DNA from 2 places in the Peijinzhouia sedimentorum genome. Region 2 is predicted to be linked to the other one. Evidence: riboswitches for the same ligand, from Rfam matches in the RefSeq annotation. Region 2 holds a riboswitch; the other holds the start of a gene.
What was found. Region 2 has a riboswitch for S-adenosylmethionine ahead of metH (methionine synthase). Riboswitches for the same ligand answer to the same signal wherever they lie in the genome.
Positions count from the first base shown of each region.

Region 1: another riboswitch for S-adenosylmethionine. It lies ahead of ACOXY8_RS05175 (O-acetylhomoserine aminocarboxypropyltransferase/cysteine synthase family protein); the one in region 2 lies ahead of metH (methionine synthase).

Region 1 is NZ_JBMPIY010000002.1:438,712-454,414, forward strand. It holds gene rny (ribonuclease Y) at 1-1,230, shown strand, start outside; SAM riboswitch class I at 1,527-1,638, shown strand; gene ACOXY8_RS05175 (O-acetylhomoserine aminocarboxypropyltransferase/cysteine synthase family protein) at 1,885-3,207, shown strand; gene ACOXY8_RS05180 (homoserine O-acetyltransferase family protein) at 3,225-4,247, shown strand; gene ACOXY8_RS05185 (homoserine dehydrogenase) at 4,232-5,413, shown strand; gene ACOXY8_RS05190 (hypothetical protein) at 5,403-5,762, opposite strand; gene ACOXY8_RS05195 (hypothetical protein) at 5,759-5,980, opposite strand; gene ACOXY8_RS05200 (hypothetical protein) at 5,993-7,177, opposite strand; gene ACOXY8_RS05205 (PLDc N-terminal domain-containing protein) at 7,188-7,364, opposite strand; gene sucD (succinate--CoA ligase subunit alpha) at 7,469-8,341, opposite strand; gene ACOXY8_RS05215 (penicillin acylase family protein) at 8,487-10,886, shown strand; gene ACOXY8_RS05220 (hypothetical protein) at 11,100-11,486, shown strand; gene ACOXY8_RS05225 (hypothetical protein) at 11,631-11,888, shown strand; gene ACOXY8_RS05230 (SLC13 family permease) at 12,066-13,544, shown strand; gene ACOXY8_RS05235 (DUF4407 domain-containing protein) at 13,965-14,999, shown strand; gene ACOXY8_RS05240 (replication-associated recombination protein A) at 15,014-15,703, opposite strand, start outside.
Region 2 is NZ_JBMPIY010000001.1:259,904-275,606, reverse strand. It holds gene ACOXY8_RS01280 (HD domain-containing protein) at 1-87, opposite strand, end outside; gene ACOXY8_RS01275 (Ppx/GppA phosphatase family protein) at 44-958, opposite strand; SAM riboswitch class I at 1,100-1,201, shown strand; gene metH (methionine synthase) at 1,252-4,944, shown strand; gene metF (methylenetetrahydrofolate reductase [NAD(P)H]) at 5,007-5,963, shown strand; gene ACOXY8_RS01260 (hydroxymethylglutaryl-CoA lyase) at 6,014-6,862, shown strand; gene ACOXY8_RS01255 (hypothetical protein) at 6,859-8,019, opposite strand; gene dprA (DNA-processing protein DprA) at 8,081-9,196, opposite strand; gene ACOXY8_RS01245 (MerR family transcriptional regulator) at 9,200-9,544, opposite strand; gene ACOXY8_RS01240 (M23 family metallopeptidase) at 9,585-10,562, opposite strand; gene alaS (alanine--tRNA ligase) at 10,707-13,331, shown strand; gene gatB (Asp-tRNA(Asn)/Glu-tRNA(Gln) amidotransferase subunit GatB) at 13,342-14,802, shown strand; gene ACOXY8_RS01225 (redoxin domain-containing protein) at 14,846-15,703, shown strand, end outside.

The DNA.
Region 1 (15,703 bases), on a different contig from region 2:
ATTGATAGTATCAAAGAAAATGTAGCTGCACAGCTGGAAATTGTAGGTCAGAAGAAAGAAGAGTTGGAAAAAGCGATTGCAGAGAAAGTTTCTGTACTGGAAAAAGTAGCCAACCTCAGTGCCGACGAAGCTCGCGAACAGTTAATTAATACCTTGCGAGATGAAGCTCAAACAAAAGCTGCCTCACATATCAAGGATATTATTGAGGAAGCAAAACTTACCGCGACTAAAGAAGCCAAGAAAATCGTAATCAATACTATACAGCGTACTGCCACAGAGCATGCTGTAGAAAACTGTGTTTCCATTTTCAATATTGAAAGTGATGACATCAAAGGTAAGATTATCGGACGAGAGGGTAGAAACATCCGAGCGCTTGAAGCTGCTACTGGCGTAGAAATAATCGTGGATGACACGCCTGAAGCAATCATCATTTCAGGCTTCGATCCGGTGCGTAGAGAAGTTGCTAGACTTTCCCTTCACAGATTGGTACAAGATGGCAGAATACACCCTGCTCGCATAGAGGAAGTAGTAGCCAAAACGATGAAAAACATCGATGATGAAATCGTTGAAATTGGTGAAAGAACAGTAATTGATTTAGGAATTCACGGATTGCACCCAGAGCTTATCAAAATGGTAGGCCGTATGAGATTCCGTTCATCTTATGGTCAAAACCTATTGCAGCATAGCCGCGAAACCGCCAAGCTTTGCGCAACAATGGCTGCAGAACTTGGACTCAACTCCAAACTTGCCAAGAGAGCAGGCCTACTTCACGATATAGGAAAAGTATGGCATGAAGAACCAGAATTGCCTCACGCTATTTTGGGGATGGAACTGGCCAAAAAATACAAAGAGCATCCGGAAGTTTGCAATGCCATAGGAGCTCACCACGACGAAATCGAAATGACCAGTCTTATATCACCAATTGTTCAAGTAGGTGATGCGATATCAGGCTCCCGCCCAGGCGCACGACGCGAAATGATGGAATCTTACATCAAGCGACTGAAAGACTTGGAGGCATTGGCCTTAAACTTCGACGGTGTGAACAAAAGTTATGCAATACAAGCAGGACGCGAACTTCGTGTGATGGTAGATGCTGATAATGTATCTGATGAAAAAGCGAAGCAAATAAGCTTTGACATCTCGCAAAAAATCGAAAAAGATATGCAGTATCCTGGTCAAATTAAGGTGACGGTAATCCGAGAAATGAGATCTGTAAGTTTCGCTAAATAGATATCTAATCAACCAAAATAATGAAAAGCTCTTCCAAATTGGAAGAGCTTTTTTGGTTTTATTTCCTCCCACTTTTTTCCTCCCAATTCCTTGAAACTACTCTTAAATTGATTTTCACTTCCAAAATCAATTGGGTTTCAAAAATATTTCAAAAAATATTTTCTTATGTAGAAACCTATATTTCAATTAGTTAAGACAACAAAGATTGGAAATCATAATATTTTTTGCTTTAGGCCATTTGGACAATTCAATTTTCATCCTCTACATTTGTAGCATCATTCCTCGTGAGAGCGATTGATTTATAAAGAAGAGGTGAGAGACAGGCTCGATGACCCTCTGGCAACCTGCATAGCTTAACAGCAAGGTGCCAATTCCTGATTTCGACAAGGTGTCGGAAGAATATAAAACAGTTGCAATATGAACACACAATACACGCACAATTTTGTCAATTTAGATTCCGCACATGTTGCGCAAATCTCTTTATTTCTATCAATTCCTCCTCGCATTCTAAGCTTCAACAGTTGTTGTTGCCTGATGTCTTGTTGTTGCTAATTCCGAGTAATTCGCATCATTTCTATTGCTGAAATATCTGCCTGCAAATGGCTGATAACATATCCCTAAACTATCCTTTTTCCACAATCTAATTCCACAAAAATGTCAATTTCAACAAATTACCGATTCGAAACCCTGCAATTGCATGCAGGCCAAGAAGCCGATCCAACCACTGGATCACGGGCTGTTCCCATTTACCAGACCACTTCTTACGTGTTCAATAATTCCGAACATGGCGCTAATCTTTTTGCGCTAAAGGAGTTTGGTAATATTTACACACGCATCATGAATCCAACCACCGATGTGTTTGAAAAGCGCGTGGCGGCATTGGAAGGCGGCGTGGCGGCATTGGCTGTAGGCTCTGGGCAAGCCGCACAGTTCATTGCGATCAACAACATCCTTCAAGCCGGCGATAATTTCGTAAGCACAAGCTATTTGTATGGCGGAACCTACAATCAATTCAAAGTTGCATTCAAGAGATTGGGCATTGAAGTGCGCTTTGCAGATGGAGATAAAGCAGCTTCATTTGAAAAGCTGATAGACGAGAAAACGAAAGCGATTTATATAGAATCGATCGGCAATCCAGGATTCAATATTCCTGATTTCGAAGCAATTGCATCCATCGCTCAGAAAAATGAAATTCCATTGATCGTAGATAATACTTTTGGAGCGGGAGGATACTTGGTGCAGCCGATAAAGCATGGCGCAAATATCGTGGTGGAGTCGGCTACAAAGTGGATAGGTGGGCATGGCACTTCCGTTGGTGGAGTGATTGTGGATGCAGGCAATTTCAATTGGGCTAATGGCAAATTCCCACAATTTACTGAGCCTTCTGAGGGCTATCATGGGTTGAAATTCTGGGATGTATTTGGAGAAGGCAATCCTCTTGGACTTCCAAATATTGCCTTTGCCATTCGTGCTAGGGTTGAGGGTCTGCGAGATTTTGGCCCTGCATTGAGTCCATTCAATTCATTTCTTCTACTGCAAGGCTTAGAAACGCTTTCGCTACGAGTGCAAAAGTCGGCGGACAATGCTTTGCTTTTGGCACAATGGCTGGAAAATCATGAAGCTGTAGAATATGTAAACTACCCTGGATTAACTTCTAGTCCATATCACGCATTAGCCAAAAAATATCTTCCGAATGGCTTTGGAGCGGTGCTCTCATTCAAATTGAAGAACGGCAAAGAAGCTGCTGATGAAGTGGTAAATAATTTGGAATTGATAAGCCACGTGGCAAATGTTGGAGATAGCAAAACACTCATCATTCATCCGGCTACTACTACCCATCAGCAATTGAGTGAAGAAGAGCAAAAAGCTGCAGGAGTTGCGCCTGGCTTATTGAGAGTTTCTGTAGGTTTTGAACATGTGGAAGATATCAAAGCAGATTTTGAGCAAGCATTTTCGAAGGCAAACAAACAGGTTTAACCTAAAATTTCAGCGAGTTGACTAAGCGCAAATTCATATACAATAAGCCATTCAACTTGGAAAGTGGCGGACAATTACCACAACTGGAAATAGCCTATCACCATTTTGGTGCAGAGATTTCGGATGGCAAGCCCATCATTTGGGTGTGCCATGCACTTACTGCCGACTCGAATGTATTGGATTGGTGGAAAGGCCTATTTGGAACTGGTGATTTATTTGACCCCGCCGATTTCACCATTATTTGCGCAAATATGCTTAGCTCATGCTATGGGAGCAGTTCGGCACTCTCCTACTCTGAGGAATTGGGCAGACTTTGGTATCATGACTTCCCAAGTGTAACCATCCGTGATATTGTACGAGGACACGATTTGCTCAGACAAGAATTGGGCATTGAGCAAATTGAATTGTCAATTGGTGGCTCCACAGGTGGTCAGCAAGTATTGGAATGGGCTATAATGCAACCTAAGGTATTCAAGCAAATATGCGTTTTGGCCAGCAATGCTTTACACTCTGCTTGGGGGAGAGCATTCAACGAAACACAACGAATGGCTATAGCCGCAGATCAAACTTGGCAAGAAAACAATACTGATGCTGGCAAAAAAGGCCTCGCAGCTGCGCGAGCAATCGCCATGCTTTCCTATCGCCAATACGATACTTACAAGGAAAGCCAGCAAGATGACCCAGAAGCGATCAATGACTTCAGAGCATCATCATATCAGCGCTACCAGGGACAAAAGCTTAGTAATAGATTCGATGCATTCGCTTATTGGAGACTTTCAGAAGCAATGGACTCGCATAATGTGGGCAGAGGAAGAGCCAGTATAGAAAATGCCTTGGCGCAAATTGAAGCTGAGGCCATCATTATTGGTATTTCTAGCGACGTACTTTTTCCTCCCGCCGAACAGCAGCTGATTGCGAAACATATTCCTCAGTCACATCTCAGCATCATGGATTCCCTATACGGGCATGATGGCTTTTTAATTGAAACAGAAAAAATTACCAAAATTCTAAGACCTTTTATTACATGCAAAAACAGTTAAAAATTGGCCTCTTCGGTTTCGGTGTAGTTGGCGGTGGCTTGTACGAAGTGTTGAAACAGACTCCGGGTTTCAAAACGGAGATATTAAAAATTTGCGTGAAAGACCGCAAAAAGAAAAGACCTGAAGGCATCGATATTTTCACCTTCGAGAAAGATGATATTTTGGGAAATCCGGATATTAACCTTGTGGTGGAATTGATAGATGATCCCGATGAAGCATTTGAAATAGTGAAAACTGCCATGCAACGTGGCAAAGCTGTTGTTTCAGCTAACAAAAAAATGATTGCTGAGCATTTAGAGGAATTGCATGCGCTGCAACAAGCATATCGAGTTCCCTTTCTATATGAAGCTTCTGTCTGTGGAAGTATCCCAGTAATTAGAAATTTGGAAGAATACTACGATAATGACTTGCTCAGCAGCATCGAAGGTATTTGTAATGGCACCACCAATTACATCCTCACTCGAACGATCGAGGATCATAAAAGCTATGAAGAAGTACTTGCTGCAGCCCAAAAACTAGGTTTTGCAGAAAGCAATCCCAAATTGGATGTGGAAGCTTTCGATCCGAAATTTAAGCTCACCATTCTGATTGCGCATACCTTTGGCTTATTTCTTAGCCCAGAGCAAATCTTCAATTATGGCATTCAACATTTGTCAATAGAAGATACCAATTATGCACGCGAAAAAGGCTTGAAACTCAAACTAATTGCAAAGGCCTATCGAGATAATGGAAAAGTACATGGCTGGGTAATCCCTGAATTTGTAAGTGATCAAAGCCACTTTTACCATGTTCACAATGAGTATAATGCGGTGCAAATTGGTGCCGCATTTACAGATAGTCAGTTTTTTATTGGCAAAGGTGCTGGCAGCTTCCCTACTGCCTCAGCGGTATTGTCCGATATATCGGCGCTCTCTTACGAGTATAAATACGAATACAAAAAAGCTCGCCAAAATCGATCAGCTGAATTCTCAAATGATTTGCGCATTAGGTTGTATATCAGATACAAAAATGAAGAAGATTTGAACGAGCTTGAATTAATTGATGTCGAAGAATCTTATATCAACAAAAATTATCGCTACAAAATAGCGCATGTGAGTTTGGATAAGCTAAAAGAATTTGATCCAGCTTCTAGAGTTATATTCATTGCTCATCATCCTATTTATTGAGGAGAATTTGAAAGCAAAATCCACCTAAGGCGTAGGCGGCAAAATCGAATGGATCATAATAAAATTTGGCGGATAATAGTGGAAAAATAAACTCACCAACCAAAGCAACATAAATAGTAAGGGCAATGACCTCAGACAGAAAAAGGCGGGAGGGAATTGCCCTTTTTGCTAAAAACCAATTGCGCTCAAATTGCCATGCTCCCAGCAATACAATAGGCGCAACAAATGGATCTAGATAACTATCAATAAATGGAATATAGATACCAAATCCATATTGCAGAATTTGGTGAAGTAGGAACAAGCACACAAAATACCAATAGAGCTTGGAATAGACTGCCAACGGACTCATCCAGCTGCGAAGAAAGTGACCAAAAGAATGATGAAAACAATAGGCGAAAAGGCGATGACAAATATACTTGCGATAGTGCGCGTGAGAATATGCAACAGCTTTTGAAGCACATTTTGATTAGGACGAAATTTCAGCCATTCAAAATATTGAATGGCCCAGTCAGCAATTTGCTCTCTGAGCAAAATCAAGAATGGTTTCTCATCTTCTGGCTGGCTCATTTAGTTTAAGCTTTAATTTACCTGAACATCAACCTTAATCTTTTCAAAGTCCTTGTAATCATTAACTTTAAGGGTCAGTACTTTTTGATCCTTCCCATCTCCAAATTCAATTTGGTAATCTTCACCCTCTCTTAGAAACATCGCAAAATAACCATCTTCCGAATGGCTATACACCCAAGCCTCAATTTCTGATGATTTTAAATTTATTGCTTTGATTACTATTTCTTTGGGCTTACCATTTTTCTGTCGCAATATGGTTCCATTTAGCTCTTTTACTGGAGCAGGTAAAAAACTCTTATCTAGAAAAGTTGTCTTTGGGTTGCCAATGTCTGAGACAGAATCTCTCTCAATAAACATGGCAACATTAGAGCCAGTAAGCAAATTCAGATAAGAATTTGATGGCTTTTCAAATAAACTATCGGGAAGAGGAATACCTTTCTGCCAACCGTTCGCTGTTTTCTTTGCCATCAAAATTTTGACTTTATTATCAAAAGCTGAATCTGCGCTAAAAGAATGTGTGAAATAAATCGTTTTACCATCGGCACCAAAAAAAGGCGCATACTCTTCTCCAATAGTGTTAATATTTTCTCCCAAATTCACTGGCTCAGTCCATGAATTTTTGCCAGAACGATGAGAAATAAAAATGTCCTGAGAGCCAATGCTTTTATCGTTTTCAATTGCCAATAACATCAGATGTCCATTTGGATGTACATAAAAGTCAGAATACTGACCTCTGATTTCTAGATTTTCTATTTTTTGAGTATCAGGGAATCTCCATTTTCCTTTCACCTTAGTGGACATTGATAATCCAGAGCCAGGACTACCCTTATCATATTTATTTAATAGATACAAACTTCTGTTGTCTGCTAACAAAGAAATAGGGGCATTAGGAAAATCATTATTGATTGGTTTTCCTACATTTTCTGCCTCTGTCCAATTACCATTTTCAAACTTCGTAAGATAAACATCGCCTGGATCTTCTAGCCCGCCAACATTATCTTCAACATATTTTAAACTAAAAAATAATAATTTTCCATCGTGACTAAAGACTGGTTTTGCTACACCTGTATAGCTTGGTTTGAAGTCTATTTCGGGTGGCTCTTTGTATATTTTCAAACGAAGCTGAAAAGAATAGACTGAGGTACAATTAAAAAATAGTAGTAAAAGGACTAGACCTCCACAAGTAAATTTTCCCATCTAAGTGATTTTATCTCGTACTCTTCCCTCTGCCAATTAAAAACCAAAGAATAGTGCCCACTAATGGTAAAAATATCACAACCAAAATCCAGATAAGCTTATCTGTACTTGATGAAAAACTACTGCGGAGCACATCTATCAAAGTGAATATATAGATGATTGTGCCTATGATGCCAAGTCCAAACATGGTGGTAAAAATTTGTGATTGATAAATATGATTAAATGTGAACTAAACTAAACAAAAAAAGCGAACCGAAGCTCGCTTTTTTCAATTTTCCATCTAAAATAAAACTATTTTCCTAGGGCTTTCAATACCATATCGCCAATTTCAGCTGGAGACTGTACTACCAAAAGACCACACTCTTCCATTATTTTCATTTTTGCAGCTGCAGTATCATCTTCACCACCTACAATCGCTCCCGCATGACCCATTCTACGGCCTGGAGGTGCTGTTTGTCCGGCGATGAACCCAATTACAGGCTTAGTACCATTTTCTTTGATCCATTTTGCAGCCTCAGATTCCATGCTTCCACCAATTTCACCAATCATTACGATAGCTTCAGTTTCGGGATCGTTCATCAATAACTCTACTGCTTCTTTGGTAGTAGTTCCAATAATTGGGTCGCCACCTATGCCAATACAAGTGCTTTGGCCTAGACCAGCTTTAGTAATCTGATCCACAGCTTCGTAAGTAAGTGTACCTGAGCGGGAAACAATACCAATACTACCTTTGCGGTGGATAAAACCTGGCATGATACCAACTTTAGCTTCACCTGGTGTAATCACTCCAGGACAGTTTGGCCCAACCATACGTACATCTCTATCAGAAAGATATTCCTTCACTTTGATCATATCCTTTACTGGAATTCCTTCGGTAATAGTAATGATTACAGCTATACCTGCATCAGCAGCTTCCATTATAGCATCAGCTGCAAAAGCGGGTGGAACAAAAATCAATGAAACGTTAGCACCAGTTTTTGCAACAGCTTCTGATACTGTGTTAAATACTGGACGATCCAAATGCGTTTGACCGCCTTTGCCTGGAGTAACACCTCCAACTACATTCGTTCCATACTCTATCATCTGACCTGCGTGGAATGAACCTTCGGAACCTGTAAAGCCCTGTACTATTATTTTCGAATCTTTATTTACTAATACACTCATGTAGCGAATTTTAATTTTTCACAAAAATAGAAGATTTGACCGCTTACACAAAGGAGAATTACAAGCGATGACAATTCATTACAAATCCTTAAAAAAACTAAACCGTGATTCTATTTTTTTCTAATTTGTAGCAAATTCAATTCATATGCTCAAAAAAGTACTCCTAGGCCTTGGCTTGGTGATTTTACTACTCATCATTGCGGTTTTTATTGGCTACAATTCACTCAAACCTAGCTATAAAGGCAGCCAAAAATTAGACGGATTACAATCCGAAGTTGAGATTATTTTTGATACATACGGCGTTCCACACATAACTGCTCAGTCAGAAGAAGATGCTCATTTTGCTTTGGGCTATGTGCACGCACAAGATCGGCTATTCCAAATGGAAATGTTGAGACGCGTAGCATCCGGAAAATTGTCTGAAATATTCGGCATGGATTTGCTAGAAACTGATCAATTTTTTCGCACGTTGGGAATATCCCTTCAAGCGGAAGAAGCCATTGAACAATTTTGGACGGATGAGCAAGATGAACCTTGGCAAATAAATACGCTGGCTTACCTCAAAGGCATAAATCAATTTATCGAAAAAGGGCCTAAACCTGTTGAGTTCCACCTGTTGGGTATTTCCATGGAGCCATATACTTTGCAAGATGTATATCTCACCACCGGTTTTATGGCTTTTGGATTTGCTGAAGGTTTTAGAGAAGATCCCCTAGTAAGTACTTTGATGAACAAATTGGGTGGAGATTACTTAAATGACTTGATAATTGACTGGGAAGAAATGGCTGAAAAAATTCCAGTTTATGACCCTAAGATGGAACAAAATCTTCTTTCCATTTCCACGCATACAAAGCAGTTATTAGATAATTTACCTGTTGCACCTTGGTTGGGCTCCAATAGCTGGGTAATTGGCCCGACAAAAACAGCGGGAGGTAAAGTCCTTTTTGCAAATGATACGCATATGGGTTTTAGCCAACCTTCTGTATGGTACGAGGCACATATTGAAGCTCCCGGCATGAGCAGCTATGGCAATTACGCTGCTGGCTTTCCCTTCCCTATTTTAGGGCACAACCGTTACATGGCAGTTGGCCTCACTATGTTCGAAAATGACGACACTGATTTCTTTATCGAAAAACCAGTGGAAGGCAATTCTAATCAATATTGGTATGGTGAAGAGAAACTCAATTTTTCCTCCCGTACAGAAATCATCAAAGTGAAGGATAGCGATGATATTAGCTTCGAAGTGAAATCCAGCAAACATGGCCCAATCATAAACCCTGTGATTCCAGAGATATCTGCCATTTATAATCAGCCAGTGGCAGTTTCGTGGAGCTATTTACAATTACCCAATCAAAATCTACAAGCCACATATAATATTATAAAAGCAAACAACATGGAGGATGTGAAAAAAGGCGCTTCTATGATTAATAGCCCTGGCTTAAATGTAATGTATGGAGATGTGGACGGAAATATCGCTTGGTGGACTACAGCCAAACTTTGGCAAAGACCAGAAGGCCAAAGTGGTAAACTATTCCTCGACGGAAGCAATCCTGCCGAAGAACCAACAGGTTTTCTGCCTTTTGAAATGAATCCTCATGCCGAAAACCCACCTTCTGGATATGTGTATTCTGCAAACAATCAGCCTGAAGGAATGGACGACCAACTATATCCTGGATATTATGTACCGGAAAATAGGGCTAAGCGAATAACACAATTGCTAAATGAGGAAAATGATTGGACTATTGAGAAAATGAAAACTATGATCAATGATGTCCATGCTTCTGAAGATCTTCATATTAGCAAATCACTTATTCCATTGTTGATGGAAAAAGACTTATCTGAACAGGAACTTTCCGCGCTGAGTTTGCTGAAAAACTGGGATGGTAATTACAGAATGAACAGTCAAGGCGCAGTGATTTTCCAAAAGTGGATTTACCTTATTCAAAAGTATGCATTCGAGGATGAAATGGGGCAAGAGCTTTTCGATACATATATCGGAAGTCACTTACAAAAGCGTAGCATTAGAGCTTTTGTAGAAAATGACAGCAGTATTTGGTGGAATAATGTAAATAGCGAAATCAAAGAACAAAGAAGGGATATTGTAAGCAAAGCGTTTACGGAGACCATACAGGCATTAGAAAATCAACTTGGCAGCAATCGAGATAATTGGACGTGGGCAGAGGTCCACACTGTAGAACATCCACACCCCTTTGGAGAAAATGAAAGTTTAAGGAAATACTTCAATGTGGGACCAATTGCCCTGAAGGGTGGAAATGAAGTGATAAATAATATTGGTTTCGCACCTGACTCAAGTGGATATTACAAGGCCACTTTTGGTCCAGCAATGAGAAGGATTATTGACATGGGTCAGATTCAAAAATCATGGTCTGTGCTACCAACAGGGCAATCAGGAAATATCTTAAGCGAGCATTACAGCGACCAGGCGCAAATGTATGCTAATGGAGAATTTAGATATCAACTAATGGACAAAACAGATATTCAGCAACATCAAAAAAGCAAACTGATGCTAGTTCCTTCTAAATAACTAAGAGAATCTCAACCTCCCGCCTTTTTCAAACAGGTGTTCGATACTGAAATAAAACTGTCCGATAACGTACGCTATCGGACAATTTTTGTTTTATGGAATAATGTATAATTATCTGTTTATCAATTACTTAATGAATTTTTCTTTTCATGGCACGTGGCTTGGCTATTGTCTGGCATAAACGGAACGAAAAAATCAAAAATTTATATAGTCATGAAAACTTTATCATTAACAATCCCAAGTCAGAAAAACTTAAGTGCAATGATCGCCATCATCTTGGCAATGCTTGTACTTATGAGTGCAAAAGTGAATGCGTCTGACACACTAAAAGCCAAACCAACTGTAAAAGAACAGAACTGGTTGGATTTGAGACTCGAAGCTGAGTTGTTGGAAATTTCTCAGCAAATAGAAAAAGCTGTTAGTCCTACTCTTCAACTTGAAAAAACCTTCAGGATAGTAGATCAGAATAACGAATTGGTGTATGAAGGCACAGAAAAGAATATGCTGATCATAACTGATAAAAAATTGAGCAGCTTGCTCCGCAAAAGTTCGCTACTAATTGACTACCAAGGCGTAGCGCACTACATGATCGAAAGATAATGTTTTGGGTTCGAAGAGGAAGATGGCTGCAATACCCACCGTTTGCAGCCAAATTCTTCCTCAATAGAATTTTTAATGAAATATTATAACTAATTTTGAAACAGGATAACAACAATTGCGTTATCACAAAGAACTCCGACAATCATGAAATCACTCTTCAGACCAAGTCAAAAAAATTTATGCGCTCTATTTGCCTTATTGATGGCTGGAGCAATAACATTGCAGGCTTTTAATCCATCAGCAAAAATGGATAAATTCATTGCTTCTTCAACAGAAAAAACTATGACAATATCGTCAGCTACTGAAGAAGATAAAGACCAAGATAGTTTCACTAAAATGGTTCGCATGAGCTTAGTCCCAGCTCTTTCGTTAGCTGCAGTTAAGCAGATTCTGAAAAAATAATAATTAAGCAATCCTTTGTTGAAGCTGGCTCGAAAGATCCAGCTTTTTTTTTGCTCAAAGATTAACCACTACAGCCATACAGAATTTTTGTCATCTAAAAACCATTTTGTGAAACGGCCAAAAAAATAGAAATTACCCTTTCTAATAAACCTTAATCAACAGAGGCTGGCCGCATAGATGGATTTGAACACTTCTTCTGAATTTTCAATCTCAAAAGCAATTGGGCTCATCGCTGGCCCATTAGTTTTTATTTTTCTTCTAAATACTGCTGCTCCAGATGGTCTCAATCCAGAAGCTTGGAAAGTTATAGCCCTCGCTACTTGGATGGTCGCTTGGTGGATTACCGAGGCAATGCCGCTACCCGTAACGGCACTTTTACCTATGATTGTCCTACCAATGCTTGGCATATTTTCACAAGAAGAGGCCTCTACGCCTTATGCAAGCCCAATAGTATTCTTATTTATGGGCGGATTTCTGATTGCATTGGCAATGGAAAAGCAAAATCTCCATTCGCGAATTGCGTTAAACCTTATCCGAGTAATCGGCACCAATCCCAATGGCATAATCCTAGGCTTTATGGTCGCCACCGCCTTTCTCAGCATGTGGATTAGTAATACAGCCACAGCTGTGATGATGCTGCCAATTGCCATGAGTGTGGTAAAACTCCTTAGTGAACGAATAGCTGAAGAAAATCAAATCGGGGTGAAGAACTTTTCGCTAGTGCTTCTTCTCAGTATTGCCTATGCTGCAAATATTGGTGGCACAGCAACGATAATTGGCACACCACCCAATGTGGTAATGGTCGGCTATCTCAATCAATTTTACGACTACGATTTGGCGTTCGGAAAGTACTTACTTGTGGGCATTCCAGCCGCTGTCGCTATGTTGGCAATTACATATCTATTGCTAACCAAAATACTTTATCCCAATAAAATAAAAGGGCAAAAAGATACCGGAGAGTTAGTTACAAGTAAGCTTCTTGCATTGGGCAAAATAAGCAGAGCTGAGTGGTTGGTAGCCATCATATTTGTGCTCACCGCTTCGGCATGGATATTTCGCTCACCGATTAACAATATGATTGGCAGTAATTTCCTCAACGACACCCTTATCGCAATGGCAGGAGGAATATTGATGTTTATCGTCCCAGTAAATTTCAAAAAAGGCGAATTCATTATGGATTGGTCTGCGACCAAAGAATTGCCATGGGGTATTTTACTGCTTTTTGGTGGTGGACTCACACTTGCCAAAGCCATGGAAGTAACGGGAATCATACAATCAGTAGGAGAAGCCGTATCAGGCAATAGCCAATGGGAGCTTTGGCTTCTCTTGCTTGTACTCACTAGCATAATGCTATTTATGACAGAGCTTATGAGCAATGTTGCACTTTGCGTAATTTTCCTTCCTGTAGTTTTAGGCATCGCTGATGGCCTCAATATTCCTCCACTCATGTTGGCTATTCCAGTAACGCTAGCATCGAGTTATGCTTTTATGATGCCCGTATCCACACCGCCAAATGCCATTGTGTATTCCAGCGGCTTTATCAGCATGAAACAAATGGTGAAAGCCGGCTTTATTCTCAACTTGATTTCCATTATTATACTAATGATTTTGAGTCAGACTTTGATTCCTTGGGTTTATGGGGAAGAGGGTTTTTGAGGAGAAAATTGGAGCACAAAATAAAAGAAGGTTATAGAAACTGGATTTTGATTGATGGGTTGACAAACACTGGAAGATTGATGGTTTTCATCTAAATTACTCCTTTGAACTAATCAAAACCTCTTTTCACTTCCATCAAAATTCTATCAACCGCAATGAGCGCTGAGTTTTACGCGAAGATTTGCAAAGTTTATGATTACTTCTCTGCGTTCATCTGCGTAATCTGCGGGAGAAAATTGCCCGCAGATGTCGCAGATTTACGCAGATGGTTCCGAAAAAAATATCCAACCAATTTTCAAACCTTTCCCACCCCCAAAATCACCCCATCAGTCGAACAAATCGGGCGGTTAATCGAATTTTGTTGGAGATAAAATATGCAAGTAGCTTATTCGTTAAGCTTGAACAAAATCCTCCCGCATTATGCAGCAATTCTTCCTTTTCTGTTCTGGAGTTTCCAAGGGCTATATCAAAAGATGCCCAAGTGAAATTAATAAATACTGTGGCATTGGTGCCACCATATTCTTTACAGCCGTTTTTGCCTTTCTGGCTTCGGCTTATGCACTTTTCACCATTAGCGAAAACATTCTCCTTTCCATAGGATTTGGACTGCTATGGGGTGCTATGATATTCAATTTGGATCGCTATATAGTATCGAGCATGAAGAAAAGTAAAAGCCGTCAAAGTGAATGGGCAATGGCTATTCCTCGTTTGCTCTTGGCAATTGTATTAGCAATCGTGATTTCCCGCCCACTCGAACTCAAGATATTCGAGCCAGAAATTGCCTCTGAGCTTGTATTGATGCAGCAGGAATTGAAAAAAAACCAAGAAGCAAGTATTTCTGCAAGATTTACCAATACACTCGCCAGCTACGATAGTGCAGTACTCGATTGGGAACAGAAAATAGCGTCTGCTCAAAACCGGAAAGATATGTTGGCGGAAGAAGCTCGCAAAGAAGCCGATGGAACAGGCGGCTCAATGCAGAAAAACTTAGGCCCTATTTACCTACTGAAAAAAGCGGATGCAGATAAAGCTGAAGAGGAATTTAAAAGCTTCGAAGCTGATGCGAAAATGAATATTGCTCAATTGCTTGTGGCGAGAGATAGCGTATATCAAAAATTGCAAGCCGAATTATTAACCCTTGAAGGCGATCGCTACGATGGAATGGCAGCAAGGCTGGAGGCATTAGGCAGATTAGGTGAGAAAAATTCAGTAATGGCTACTGCCAGTTGGTTTATTTTGCTGCTATTTATTTGTATAGAAACAGCACCAATATTTGTGAAATTAATTTCACCGAGAGGCCCTGTAGATGAAGTACAAATGAGTCATGAGCACGTATTCGTAATCGACCGAATCCAAAAAGTCTCGCAGATGAATCATCAAACCAACGAGAAACTGAGCAAATGGCATAAGAACTATATGCCTGATGAAATCGCATTAAATCCTGACATCACCTAGCAAATAAGCTGATTTCAATAGTCGTATTTATCCTTCCAAAGTTTTTGGAGCTGTTTACGAAACTCTTCCTCCCGCGCATTTTTGCCTGGATCGTAAAACACGGTATTGCTTAGCTCATTGGGCAAAAACTCTTGGAAAGCAAAATTTCCAGGATAGTCATGTGAATATTTGTAGCCTTTGCCATAGCCTTGATCTTTCATAAGGCGGGTGGGTGCATTTCGGATAGGCAAGGGAACGGGCAAATCTCCAGAATTACGCACTTCGGCCAACGCTTTGTCTATTCCCAAATAGGCCGCATTGCTTTTGGCGGAGCAAGCCAAATAACTTGCACATTGCCCTAACACAATGCGAGCTTCCGGATAGCCGATCATGGCAACAGCTTGAAAAGTAGTGGTTGCAAGCAATAGCGCATTTGGATTTGCATTACCAATATCTTCTGAGGCTAGAATCACCATTCGGCGAGCAATGAATTTTACATCCTCCCCGCCTTCTATCATTCGAGCCAGCCAATAAAGTGCGGCGTTAGGATCGCTTCCTCTTATGGATTTGATAAATGCCGAAATGATATCATAGTGTTGCTCGCCCGATTTATCATAAATAGCGATTTTTTGCTGTGCGATTTTCATCACACTTTCATCGAGAATTTCTTCTCCCTCACTCAAATGATCTACAACGATTTCTAGTAAGTTCAATAGCTTACGGGC
Region 2 (15,703 bases):
TACACTTCTCGCATGTCTTAAAAGGCTTTCACCTTTAGTCATTTCAAGCAATAAGGCCTTTGCTTCTTCTCTGTTGAGTTTTCCCATATTTCAATTTTTTATACATATCTTGAATCATACCATCCTTCAAACCCATATCTGGCACTAGGATATTGGTGGCTTTGGCTGCTTTCATTGCAAACATGTATATATCCGATGCTGGCAAGATTACATCAGCTCTATCAGGATTCAATTGTAATTTGTTGATTCTTTCTTCCAGCGTAAATCCTGCAAGATATTCTCTTACAGCTTCAATTTTTTTGATAGAAATGGTTTTACCGGGTTTTTTCTTAGCCAGATCAGCTAATTTATTAATGTTTCCTCCAGTGCCAATAGCTGTGATTCTACCATATTCTTTTTTGATATTTTGCTTGATCCAATCCTCCATTCTTTTCCACACAAGTGGAGATTGATGGAAAGACAAACGCCGAACTGAACCTATTTTAAATGAGTTAGCAGCAACTTTTTGCTTATTCACATAAATATTCAACTCCGTGCTACCACCGCCCACATCGATATGCAAATAGGCTTTGTCTTCAAGATAAGATGAGAGTGAATTGTTGATTATTTCCGCTTCCTTATCGCCATTGATAATGTCGATCTTAAGGCCAATTTCATTCAAAACTCTAGCGGCTATTGTGGCTCCGTTTTTTGCCTCCCGCATTGCTGAGGTTGCGCAAGCTCGATATATATCTACTTCGAACAAATCAATTAAGATTTTGAACGATCGCATCAACTTCACAAATTTCTCCTCAGTGTCAGGCTTAATCAATTTCTCCGTAAAAACATCCTGACCAAGCCTAAGAGGAAAACGAACGTACTCTATTTTTTTGAAAGTAATGCTCTCCTCATACTCTAATACACTCGTAATTTGAAGTCGAATAGCGTTGGAACCGATGTCTATAGCAGCAATTTTCAAAGTAGAAATATTTAATCTAATCAAATGTAATCAATGAATCTAAATTACTTCTTCAATCCCATTGAATAAAACCTTATAGAAAGTATTTCTTGAAAAAGTGTAAAAGCTTTGCAAAGCGAATCTTTTGTGCTTCTTTTGTAAATCTTATCAAGAAAGACCGAGGGAAGGGCCCTTTGACGTCTTGGCAACCTTGTTCGACTTGGTGCCAAATCCCTACCAACAAATAGTTGGTATAGATAAGTTGAGCCTACCTTGACTGTCTTTCTTGTATTTGAGCATCTAGAAAGACAACTATGCAAATCAAAGACGTATTAAAGGAAAGAATTTTGGTGCTGGATGGTGCAATGGGCACAATGATCCAACGCTACAAATTGAGTGAAGAGGATTATAGAGGTGAAAGATTTAAAGATTATCCTTCGCCACTAAAGGGAAATAACGATCTACTTTCCCTAACCCAACCTGATATTATTTATCAAATCCATAAGGATTACTTAGAAGCTGGTGCGGATATATTGGAAACCAACACATTCAATTCCACCCGCGTTTCTATGGCAGATTATGACATGCAAGAGCTCGTTTATGAGCTTAATGTGGCATCTGCAAAATTGGCTAAAAAAGCTGCTCAAGAATACACAAAAGCAAATCCAAATAAACCTCGATTTGTTGCAGGCTCAATTGGTCCTACAAATAAAACCACCTCTTTATCTCCAGATGTAAATGCACCTGGGTATAGAGCAATTCTGTTCGACGATTTGGTGACAGATTACAAAGAACAAGCAAGAGCTTTAATTGAAGGTGGAGTAGATATCCTATTAATAGAGACGGTTTTTGATACCTTGAATTGCAAGGCCGCACTCTACGCTATAATGGATCTTTTCGAGGAAATTGGCCGAGAATTGCCAATTATGGTTTCTGGAACCATTACAGATGCAAGCGGGAGGACACTGTCCGGGCAAACTACAGAGGCATTTCTCAATTCCATTAGTCATGCTCCTTTACTTTCGGTTGGACTCAATTGTGCTTTAGGCGCTAGACAACTTAAGCCCTATCTGCAAGAGCTTTCGCGCAAAGCACCATTTTTTGTAAGTGCGCATCCAAATGCTGGCCTGCCAAATGAATTTGGAGAGTACGATCAAAGTGCCAGCGAAATGGCAAGTATCGTAGAGGAATTTCTTAAAGAGGGATTGATCAATATAATCGGTGGCTGTTGTGGAACTACGCCAGTTCATATTAGAGCATTAGCTGCTATTGCAGATAAATACAGTCCAAGAGCTATTCCTAAAATAAAACCATTGATGAGGCTGAGTGGATTGGAAGCTTTCAATATCACTCCAGAAATCAATTTTGTAAATGCTGGTGAGCGTACGAATGTAACAGGCTCCAAAAAATTCGCGAGACTTATTCGTGAAGATCGCTACGATGAAGCGCTTACAGTAGCCCTTAGCCAAGTAGAAGGTGGCGCCCAAATCATCGATGTGAATATGGATGAAGGCATGCTTGACTCAGAAGCTGCCATGACCCTATTCCTTAACCTGATTGCCTCAGAACCTGATATTTCCAAACTACCCATAATGGTAGATTCCTCTAAATGGTCGGTAATTGAGGCAGGACTAAAATGTATCCAAGGCAAAGGAATTGTCAATTCAATAAGCCTGAAAGAAGGTGAAGAGAAATTTATAGAACTAGCCAACAAAGCTAGAAAATACGGCGCTGCAATTATTGTTATGGCTTTTGATGAAAATGGTCAAGCCGATAATTATGAACGCAGAATCGAAATTTGTAAAAGGTGCTATGATATCCTTACTCAAAAAGTAGGTTTTCCAGCTCACGATATCATTTTCGATCCTAATATTCTGACTGTCGCAACGGGTATAGAGGAACATAATAATTACGCAGTTGACTTTATAAATGCCACTCGATGGATAAAGGAAAATCTTCCTTATGCCAAAGTAAGTGGTGGTGTATCCAATATTTCATTTTCGTTCCGTGGCAATGATGTATTAAGGGAGGCGATGCACTCTGCATTCCTATATCATGCGATTAAAGCAGGAATGGATATGGGAATCGTAAATGCCGGGATGATCGAAGTATATGAAGAGATTCCAAAAGAGCTGCTAGAACGAATTGAAGATGTACTCCTCAATCGCCGACAAGATGCTACGGAGAGATTGCTTGAACAAGCCGAGAAAATCACCTCCAAAGGAAAAGTGCAGGTACGCGACGAAAGCTGGAGATTAGAGCCTGTAGAAAAGCGCCTTAGCCATTCCTTAGTGAAAGGGATAGTTGAATATATAGATGAAGATACTGAGGAAGCCAGAAAGCTATTTGACAAGCCACTAAGTGTAATTGAAGGTCCATTAATGGCTGGAATGAACATCGTTGGTGATTTATTTGGCGAAGGTAAAATGTTCCTCCCACAAGTGGTGAAAAGCGCGCGTGTAATGAAAAAAGCCGTGGCCTACTTATTCCCATTTTTGGAAGCCGAAAAGCAAGAAGGAGCTTCTAGCAATGCAGGTAAAATATTGATGGCTACCGTAAAAGGGGATGTCCACGATATTGGTAAAAATATAGTAGGAGTGGTGCTGGCATGTAATAACTTCGAAGTGATTGATATTGGCGTAATGGTGCCTTTAGAGAAAATCCTTGCCGAAGCTGAAAAACACCAAGTTGATATAATCGGACTTAGTGGATTGATTACCCCATCGCTGGATGAAATGGTATATGTAGCCCAAGAAATGGAAGCGAGAGGAATGAAAACGCCATTACTTATAGGAGGTGCTACAACCTCCCGCATTCATACAGCCGTGAAAATTGCTCCCGTATATTCAGGCCCTGTAGTGCATGTAAATGATGCTTCCCGCAGTGTTCCTGTTGCATCAAACTTATTATCCGAAAATAAGGAAGCCTTTTTCCAATCCATCAAAGAGGAATATACCAAGCTAAGCACCGACCATAAAAGCAGAAATAAAGACAAGAGATTTATCGACATCGAAAGTGCAAGAGCGAATAAATTCAAAATAGATTGGGATCAACCTTCTGCGCCAAAACCGACCTTTTTAGGAACCAAAACATTGATTGATTATCCTCTTGAAAACTTGGTTCCTTATATCGATTGGACACCATTTTTTCAGACTTGGGAAATGAAAGGCAGATATCCGAAAATTTTGAACGATCCAAATTATGGTGTAGAAGCCAAAAAGCTGTTTGATGATGCACAGGAATTATTGCAAAAAATAGTTAGTGAAAAATGGATTCAGGCAAATGCCGTATTTGGGTTTTACCCGGCAAATGTAAAAGACGATGATACCATTTTGGTGTACGAAAATGATGACAGGAATGAAGTAATCACGCAGTTTCACACACTAAGGCAGCAAGGAGAAAAGGCGGGAGGAATTCCAAATATTTCATTTGCGGACTTTGTAGCACCAGTGGAAACTAATTTGCCGGATTATATTGGAGGCTTTGCAGTAACAGCCGGATTGGGAATCGAAAAGTGGCTAGACAAATTCAAAGCTGAACATGACGATTATAATTCTATAATGCTAAAAGCCTTAGCAGATCGACTGGCAGAAGCATTTGCTGAACACTTGCATGAGCGAGTAAGAAAGGAATATTGGGGCTATGCTTCAGATGAAAGTCTGCCAAATGATGAGTTGATCAAAGAAGAATATAGAGGTATTCGACCAGCTCCGGGCTATCCTGGCTGTCCAGATCATACTGAGAAAATCACACTGTTCAATTTGCTTGAAGTAGAGAAAAATGCTTCTATTGAACTCACGGATAGTTTGGCGATGTATCCAGCTTCATCGGTGAGCGGAATGTACTATGCGCATCCGCAATCAAAGTATTTTGGCTTAGGAAAAATTGGTAGAGACCAAGTAATAGACATTGCTAAACGCAAGAATATGCCTTTGAAAGATTTGGAAAGATGGCTGTCTCCAAACCTCAACTACGAACCAAGTGATTTTGTCACAGTAGAAGTTTAAAATTTGTAAACTATTAAATTAAACAAGAGATCTTTAAGCAATGATCTCATTTCAAAAATAGAATGAAAGTAACTGAACATTTCAAAAAAGCTGGCGATAAAACACTCTTCTCATTTGAAGTTTTGCCACCATTAAAAGGCGAAAGCATCAATAAGCTTTTCGATCATATTGATCCATTGTTGGAGTTCAAACCTCCTTTTATTGATGTTACCTACCACAGGGAAGAGTATGTTTATAAGAACCGTGGGAATGGCTTGCTTGAGAAAAAGTCTGTACGCAAAAGACCTGGAACTGTAGGAATATGCGCGGCCATTAAAAACCGATACGATGTAGACACAGTACCACACATAATTTGTGGTGGCTTTTCAAAAGAAGAAACTGAAAATGCTTTGATCGATCTCAATTTCTTGGGTATTGACAATGTGCTTGTATTAAGAGGCGACCCTATTAAATCGGAGCCTGTATTTATATCGGAACCTGATGGCCATAAATATGCGACAGACCTGTTGAAGCAGGTAAAAGATATGAATGAAGGAAGGTATTTAGAAGACGATTTGCAAAATCACTTTCCATCCGATTTTTGTATTGGTGTAGCAGGTTACCCTGAAAAACACTTTGAAGCACCAAACCTAAAGTCAGATCTTAAATACCTGAAAATGAAGGTTGATATGGGCGCTGATTATATCGTTACTCAAATGTTTTTTGACAATCAGAAGTTCTTTGAGTTTGTAGAAAAGTGCCGAGCAAATGGAATAAATGTGCCGATAATTCCTGGCTTAAAACCACTCACTACTCAAAAGCAAATAACTACCCTCCCGCGTATTTTCCATATTGATATTCCTGAGGAATTTGCAGATGCTTTGGAAACTTGCAAAACCAATGAAGAAGTAAAGAAAATTGGAATAGAATGGTCGATCAAGCAATCGAAAGAATTGATGGATTACGGAGTGCCTTGTTTGCATTATTATTCAATGGGCAAATCAGATTCTATTGTTCAAATAGCCAAAGAACTATTTTAGAACTAAAAGCCTTTTAAATCCAGACAAATTATTTCTGATCGAATTAAGCCATGAAGATTATTGAATGCCCAAGAGATGCCATGCAAGGCATTAAAGAATTTATAGATACTGATCAAAAAGCTGCTTATATCAACCAATTACTAAAAGTTGGTTTTGATACCATTGATTTTGGGAGCTTTGTTTCGCCAAAAGCAATTCCTCAAATGCGCGATACAGCTGAGGTATTGGCTCAATTAGATCTGAGTAATACTAAGTCTAAACTTCTTGCCATCATAGCCAATGTTCGAGGAGCAACTGATGCAGCACAATTTGAAGAAATCGATTATTTGGGCTTTCCATTTTCTATTTCAGAGACCTTCCAATTAAGAAATACAAACAAAACTATTGCCCAAGCTTTGGAGGAGTTGGCGAAAATTCAAGAAATAGCCGAGCAGAAAAATAAAGCCGTAGTAGCCTACATCTCGATGGGATTTGGGAATCCATACAATGATGTGTACAATGTGGAATTGGTAGAGAAATATACCGAGAAGCTTGCTGATTTGGGAGTAAAAATCATTTCCGTATCTGATACCATTGGCAATGCAAAACCTCAGCAGATAGAAGATATTTTCCCGGCATTGATGAAAGCATTTCCGGAAGTGGAATTTGGTGCGCATCTGCATAGCACGCCAGATACTTCGATGGTGAAAATTGAAGCAATGATTAGGGCAAATGTGCAACGAATTGACTCTGCAATGCGAGGATTTGGTGGCTGCCCAATGGCAAAGGATGATTTGACCGGAAATTTAGCTACTGAGCAATTAATAGCTGTTTTAGAAGCCAATAAGATAGAATTGGGCTTGGATAAATCTGAATTCAAAAAGTCATTAACAATGGCGGGAGAAATCTTCCCTAATTAAAAGTAATTCCACACCGACTCAGTTTTCAGTGCTTTGAAATTATGCTCAAAGTAATCGAGTAGTAGCAGAATAATGGTGAGCATACTTAGCCAAGTAAGTATTGTCAATACTGGTGAAGCTGAGAAATCGATAAACAATCCTGCAATGCCAAATAGAAACAATTGCAGGATATAGAAAAGGAGGGGAGAACTACCGTAAACGATAAGCGCATCTCTCACCAAGGTTCTCTTTTTGATAAAATGAAAGCTCAAGTAAAGTATTGTCAATCCAAAAGAAGTAGATAAAACAATATAACTGAGTGATGGTGGCAGTTTACTGAAATTAAAAAAGCCTATCAAACCATTGTCTCTCATTGTGAAATCATCGTAAAGATTTTTCCATCGAAGAACCACAAAAACTAATAGCAAAACCAAGGCTAGTATAGTGGTGATTTTCAACGTCTGTATTGGCTGCTTTCGGTAATATCTTGCTAGCACCATTCCGAATCCCGGTAAGCCCATCCAAGGTAATAATGCAAATCCAACTTTAATGGGAATGGTGAATCCTGGAATTGCCAAAAATCTAAAATAAATAGCCTCATTTGGGTTTGAAAGGCCTTTTAGATTTATAATTGTCCAGCCAAGTCCCATTAAAAGAACCGATATAGCCAATAGCTGTTTGCTTCTAATCTTGGTGAATACACTCCAAAATATAAGGCAGAATCCCAAAGATGAAAGGATTCCAAAGTATAATAGATTGGAAGAGTAAAACTCAAAGCCGGTGTTAATTTGCTGTATAGAAAAACCTTGAAATTTAAAATTGGCTAATATGCGCAAAGGGTTTTCAATTAAAAATTGAAGAGCGATTAAGAAAACACCACGAGTTGCCATCGTTCGAGCTATTTTCGGTGTATTCCAGCTTTCCCATTTTTTGTTTTTAGAAAACAAAATGATTGATGCGCCTAGCAAAATATAAATGCTTGGAATAGCTAAGCTCGCTACCAAAGTTGCCCAAAATTGAAAAGGCGGGAGGTCGGCAAACTGTCTTCTAGTCCAAAATTCAGCACCCATATTATTGCCTGTGAAATACCACAGGGTCAATAAGGATATAAGCACCAAAAGTACTCCTCGCCAAAGATCAATAAGTGCTAGTCTTGTATGACTAGGATTGGTTTTCATGGGAAATAGGTGTATTGCAGGTTTGAAATTACGGTAATTGCAGGAAATTCAATAATCTAATTTAAGAAAGACCAAATCTTTTTCCCGGCAATGATTTCACAACACCTTTAAATTCAAGGCTCAATAGTATTCCTGCTAGTCTGCTTACGTTTATTTGTGTACGCCAGCTAAGCTCATCAAGTAGAATGGCACTTTTAGCCTCAATCAATTGATTTAATACTTGCCATTCTTCTTCAGTAAAATCCGCTTGGTTGTAATTCCCATTTTGGTTTTTAGGTGCGGACAAATCTGTATCATCCCAGCCCATTTCTGCGAGGCATTGGATGATGCTGGTGAAAATTCTAGCCTTATTTTGGCTAATTAAATTATTACAGCCTTCCGAATATGTATTACCCAAATTACCCGGAACGGCAAAGACTTCTCTATTGTAACCATTGGCAAGTTCGGCAGTAATCAATGCACCCCCTTTTTTTGCAGCTTCTACCACAATCACGGCATCGGCCATTCCAGCTACTATTCTATTTCGGGCAGGAAAATTATGTGCATCTGGAATTGAACCTAATGGAAGTTCAGTCATAATTCCTCCCGCTTCTTGCATTTGCTTGGCTATATCTCGATGTGCTGCAGGGTAAATTTTATCCATACCATTACCCATCACCGCAATGGTAGGTAATCCATACTTCAAAGCCATTCTGTGAGCTTGAATATCAATCCCATAAGCAAGTCCACTTACAATCATGATATCCTTGCCTGCAATGTTCTTTATGAGTTCTTCGGTAACTGATCGACCATATTCTGATGCATTTCTAGAGCCTACAATTGCCAAATTGAATGAGCTTTGCAGAGATGCCCTATTTCCTTTGAAATACAAAACGGCCGGGCCATCTGGAATATGCTTGAGCTTGGTGGGATAGTGAGAATCTGTAAAGAAAAGTAGATCGATGCCATGCTTGTCGATTTCCTCCAGTTCAGCTTTGGCTATGTCAAAAGTAGATTTGGTTTTAATAATCTCAGTCGTTTTTTTACCAACGCCTGGGATTTTCAAAAGTTTGCCTTCAGGTAAATCGAATACCTTTTGCGCACTACCACAATAACTTATGAGTTGCCGGATATTGAAATCACCAATGGAAGGAGTGAGGTACAGCGCAAGTTGATATAGCCTATCGTCTGCGGCCATTGACTAAGGAAGGCTTTCCTGTAGCTCCACAAGGAAGCTTCTGATGTTACGGAGTGAATTGATCATGGCTACATTGTCGGTAATTGTACCTTCTTGCTGTGAATTCTTGATAAATTCCCTAGCACCTTGCAATGTGTAGCCTTTTTCTTTTACGAGATGGTAAACGAGCTTTACGCTTTCTACATCTTTCTTGGTGAATACTCGATTGCCTTTTTTGTTCTTACCCGGCTTTATTATATCAAACTCACTTTCCCAAAAACGAATCATTGAGGTAGCTACTTTGAACATTGCAGCAACTTCCCCAATGGTGTAATACTTTTTCTCTATCTCTTTTTCCTTGTAAGGCATCTCGTTTTGGTATTCGGTGCTTAAATATAATGCATTCTAATTAAGAAAGTGATTGGTTTTCGATTGAAGCAAGCTCAAGCAATTTCTCGTATTCTTCAGGAGTCAAATCTTGGAAGAAGTAATTTACTGGATTTACGAATTTGCCATCTTTCAATATTTCATAATGCAGGTGAGGCGAAGTAGATTGACCGCTTGAACCAACATAGCCGATTTTTTCGCCACGCTTTACTTTTTGACCTTTTCGTACTTCAAAAGCACTCATGTGTGCATATCTGGTTAAATAGCCAAATCCATGATCTACTTCTATATATTTTCCATATCCCCCAAAAGTGGTTTTTACTTCTACTATTACGCCATCACCTGTTGCGTAGATTGGTGTGCCACGAGGAGCGGAGAAATCTACACCGGCATGGAATTTCTTTACTTTCAGAATTGGATGGGTTCGCATTCCATAGCCGGAAGCAAGTCTATTTAATTCTTTATTGTTGATTGGCTGGATAGATGGAATGGCCGCCCAAAGTTCCTCTTTATTCATGGCCAGCTCCATCAGTTCGTCATGACTTCGTGTTTGGACATACATTTTCCTTTTTAGTATGTCAACCTCTTTCATCAAGTCAATAATTAATTCCTCCCGCTGTAAACCACTTTCCTTGAAGGATTTGTATCTGTCAACACCGCCAATGCCACCTCTGCGGATAGTCGCTGGAATCGGCTCTGCTTCAAATATTACGCGGTATATATCATCATCTCTTTCTTCTAATGAAGCTATCACAGAGTTCATCTTATCTAGCTCTTGTTTGAAAAACTCATAATAGATTACGAGCTCTTCATTTTCCTTTTTGAGTTGAGCTTCTTTTGGAGATTCGAAGTATTGGCTGTAAATAAAAAGTATGCTGATGGCAAGGATAAATGATACTGAGAAGAAACCTAAAAAATTGAGAAATACATCCCATTTGCTTACTCGTACGCGTTCGTACTTGCAGGTTTCGGTATCGTAGTAATATTTTATTCTTGCCATGTGGTAGGGTTAAATATTATCTTAATTTTGTGCTTTGGTGTAAAATATTTAATCAAGACACCCAAATAACGGTAATTTTACTGTCGCAAATATACGATTATAGTTTTTTATAGTTCAAGTCTTACGAAAAAGTCCAAGATCCGAATGGAATCGAAAATAATACGTCAAAAATACATCGAGTTTTTCAAAAGCAAAGAGCATAGTTATGTGCCTTCATCGCCTCTAGTAGTACAAAATGACCCAACCTTAATGTTTACCAATGCTGGTATGAATCAGTTTAAGGATTATTTCCTGGGTAATAAGGTGGCACCTTGGCCTCGCGTTGCCAACAGTCAGAAGTGCCTTCGGGTTTCGGGCAAGCACAATGACTTGGAAGATGTTGGTATGGATACCTACCACCACACCATGTTCGAGATGCTAGGAAATTGGTCCTTTGGCGATTACTTCAAGAAGGAAGCGATCCAATGGGCTTGGGAATTGTTGACGGAAGTATATCAACTGCCAAAAGACAGAATGTATGCATCTGTGTTTGAAGGTGACAAGGATGATAACTTGGCTTTCGATCAGGAGGCGTTTGACTTGTGGAATGAAATAATCCCGGCAGAGCGTATTATCTATGGCTCCAAAAAGGACAATTTCTGGGAAATGGGCGATACAGGTCCTTGCGGCCCATGTTCGGAAATCCATATAGACTTAAGACCTCAATCTGAGGTAGATAAAGTGCCGGGTCGTGATTTGGTCAACAATGACCACCCGCAAGTTGTGGAGATTTGGAACCTGGTATTTATGCAATTCAATCGCATGGCCGATGGAAGTTTGAAGCCTTTGCCTGCACAGCATGTGGATACAGGAATGGGTTTCGAAAGGCTTTGCATGGCCATTCAGCAAAAGACATCAAATTACGATACCGACGTATTCACTCCATTGATCGAAGCAATTTCCGCTGAAGCCGGAGTGAAATATGGCGCCGATACCAAAACGGATATTGCCATCCGTGTAATTGTGGATCATATCAGAGCTATCTCATTCACGATTGCGGACGGTCAATTGCCGAGTAATAATAAGGCGGGTTATGTAATTCGCCGGATTCTTCGTCGTGCAGTTCGTTATGGCTATACATTCTTGAATTTCCGCGATCCATTTTTATTCAGACTGCTACCGATTTTGGCCGATCAGTTCGATGGCGTATTTCCGGAACTTAAAAGCCAGCAAGATTTCATCGCTCGTGTGATTATGGAAGAGGAAATTTCTTTTCTCCGTACACTTGAGAATGGTCTTAAAAGCTTCCAGCAGATTAAAGAGAACTTAAAATCCAATACTATTCCAGGAAGTCAGATTTTCGAATTGTACGACACTTTCGGTTTTCCTTATGACCTCACGGCTTTATTAGCAAGAGAAAATAACCTCCAATTAGATGAGGCAGGATTCAAAAAAGAATTAGAATCTCAGAAATCAAGATCGCGCAAAGCAGCTGAGCAAGAGAAATCAGATTGGATGATCGTATCGGATGAAACGGATGTGGAATTTGTGGGATATGACAATACTGAAGCATCTGCCAAATTGCTACGCTATAGAGAGATAAAAGAAAAAGGAGGCACATATTACCAATTGGTATTGGACAAAACACCATTTTATGCCGAAAGTGGTGGCCAAGTAGGAGATAGCGGCAGGTTGATTTGTGGTGATGAAACTATCGAAGTATTCGATACCAAAAAGGAAAATGACCTGATCATCCAATTCACGAAAAAGCTACCGAGCAATCTGGAAGCAGACTTTCTTTGCCAAATCGATGTAGAGAAGCGAAATAGAACACGCAATAATCACAGCGCAACGCATTTGCTTCATGCAGCTTTACGAGAAGTATTAGGCAATCATGTGCAGCAGAAAGGCTCTTTGGTAAATTCAGAAATATTAAGATTCGATTTCTCGCATTTCAGCAAAGTGGAAGAAAGCGAAATCCAAAGAATCGAAGATATTGTAAATCGTAAAATCAGAGAGAATATCGCCTTAGACGAAAAGCGAAATGTGCCAATAGAAGATGCAAAAGCATTGGGTGCTACAGCGCTATTCGGTGAGAAATACGGCGAATTTGTACGTGTGATTACTTTTGGACAGGATTTCAGCGTAGAGTTATGCGGTGGTACGCATACTCCGGCAACAGGTAATATTGGCTATTTTAAAATAGTGAGCGAGAGTTCTGTTGCTGCGGGTGTTCGACGCATCGAAGCGTTGACTTCTGAAGGAGCCGAACTTTATATGCGTGAAAAAGAAGCCATTCTTAATGAAGTGCAACAGATATTGAAAGCACCAAAAGATGTTGCCAAAGCACTCCAACAATTGCTGGACGATCGTAGCAATCTGCAAAAGGAATTGGAAAAGCTGCATCTCGACAAAGCTTCCGGTATGAAGGATGAATTGAAGCAAAAGCTGTTTGCTCATTCCAGCATGAATGTGATCGTAGAGCAAGTGAATCTGCCCAATGCAGATGCGCTGAAAAAGATCGCTTATGAATTAAAAAATGAGGTTGAAAACTTGATGCTTATCTTAGGTGCTGAGATCGACCAAAAGCCAATGATTGCTGTGATGATTGCAGATAATTTGGTGACCGAAAAAGGCTTAGATGCTGGTAAAATGGTAAGAGAACTCGCCAAGAATATTCAAGGTGGAGGGGGAGGTCAGCCATTTTTCGCAACAGCGGGAGGTAAAAACCTTGCTGGTTTGCCAAAAGTTATAGAAGCTGCACAATCAATGATTAAAGAGATATTGTAAAAAATAGGAAATGTTAACTACCACAATAAGAGATAAATACCGTGTTGTAATTGGACTAGAAGTTCACGCTCAATTATTGACACAAAGCAAAATGTATGTTTCGGATTCTACGGAATATGGCAATATGCCCAATATGCATATCAGCCCAATTACTTTAGGTCATCCGGGTACTTTGCCCAAAGTCAACAAAACGGCAGTGGAATATGCCATCAAAATGGGTATTGCTTGTAATAGTGAAATCAGTAGATATCAAATCTTCGATCGCAAAAATTACTTCTATCCAGATCTACCAAAAGGCTATCAGGTTACGCAAGATCGTACACCGATCTGTATTGGCGGTGGCGTGAAAATAAAGGTGGGAGAGAAGGAGAAAACAGTTACGCTCACACGTATTCACATGGAAGAAGATGCCGGTAAATCCATCCACATGGCGGAAGAAACGGATACGTTGATTGACTTGAATAGAGCGGGCGTTCCGCTAATTGAGATTGTAACCAATCCTGATATTGACAATTCCGACGAAGCTTATGCATTCTTAACTGAGATCAAAAAGCTTGTTCGCTACTTAGAAATTTGCGATGGCAATATGGAAGAAGGCTCGCTTCGTTGCGATGCCAACGTTTCTGTCATGCTCAAGGATGCTAAGGAATTTGGCAAAAAAGTGGAAGTGAAAAATATGAATTCCTTTAAGAATGTTCAAAGAGCGATTGAACATGAAATTGAACGCCAAATCTTGATGGTAGAGAAGGGTGAAAATATCCCATCCGAAACCAGAACTTTCGATGCTGTATCGGGCAAAACAAGCAGCATGCGTACGAAGGAAGATTTGAACGATTATCGTTATTTCCCAGAGCCCGATTTAAGCCCATTGGTGGTTTCAGAAGAATGGCTTAATAATGTGAAAAACGATATGCCGCCACTTCCTTGGGTATTGTTCGATCGTTTTATGAAGGATTATAATCTGCCCGAATATGATGCGCAAGTGTTGACGGATAGCAAAGAGATTGCCTTATTCTTTGAAGATTTGTGTACACATACGAAGAATTACAAAGCTGCATCCAATTGGGTAATGGGTCCGGTGAAATCTTATTTGAATGAACTAACTCTTCATATCGAAGACTTCCCAATTACGACCAAGCAATTGTCACTATTGATCGATTTGGTAGATAGCGGAAAGGTGAACTTCTCATCTGCTTCACAAAAGATCTATCCGGAGCTATTAAAGAATCCAAGAGAAAATCCATTGCAAATTGCAGAGAGATTGAACTTGGTGCAGGATAGTAGCGAAGATTCATTAATGCCAATTATCGAAGAGGTAATCGCTGCATTTCCTGAGAAAGCGCAAGAATATAGAGATGGCAAAAAAGGCCTTTTGGGAATGTTTATGGGCGAAGTAATGAAAAAGAGTAAAGGCAAAGCTGATCCTAAAGTTGCGAGCGGACTGGTTAGAGAAGTTCTCGAAAGGAACTAAACCATATAACTCCAAGTTTTTAGGACTGATCAAAATTTAACAAATGAAGAATTTGATACTAAGTATTTTAAGCCTGTTAATATTCATTGCTTGCCAGCCTCAAGAGACCGAGCATAAGCAACAAACTTTTCCGCTAGAAATTACGCTGAGTGGCGAAATTAAGAATCCAAAGGAGGGACTTATTCTTCTTCAAGCTCTTGAAGCGAATGAATTGAAAACTATTGATACGATAAGCTTAGACAATAAGAATTCCTTTGAAACTATAGTTTCTCTAGATCAACCAAACCTATTTTTATTGCGTGTTTTTGATTTAACTCCAATCACTTTAGTGCTTAATGATGAGGATGTTAAAGTAAGTTTAGATGCATCAGAATCAAGTGATAAAGCTAAGATCGAAGGTTCTAGAGATACGGATTTATTTACGGCAATGCAGGTGATCATTCGTGAATATCAGGAAAAGGAGAGAGCCTTAAACGATCAGTTTGTAGCTGCAAGTCAGCAAGGTGATGGTGATAAAATGGATTCCTTGAGAGATGAATATTTTAATGTGGAAGCGCAAAAGAAGAATGCTTTGAAGAACCTGATCTATAGTAATGATCCTTCAATTGCGTCGCTCTTGGTGCTCAATTTCTTTGATGTTGACACAGATTTCCAGTTTATGGATTCGCTTGCTTATGATTTACGCACAGCCTTTCCAAACTCTGTATTGGTAACAGACTTGGGCAGAATGGTGGACGATGCACGCTCATTAGCTGTAGGCGCTGTAGCTCCGGATATTTCCCTTCCAAATCCTGACGGTGAGATTTTATCGCTTTCAGATTATAGAGGACAATATGTATTGATAGATTTCTGGGCTGGCTGGTGTCGTCCTTGTAGAGAAGAAAATCCAAATGTAGTACGA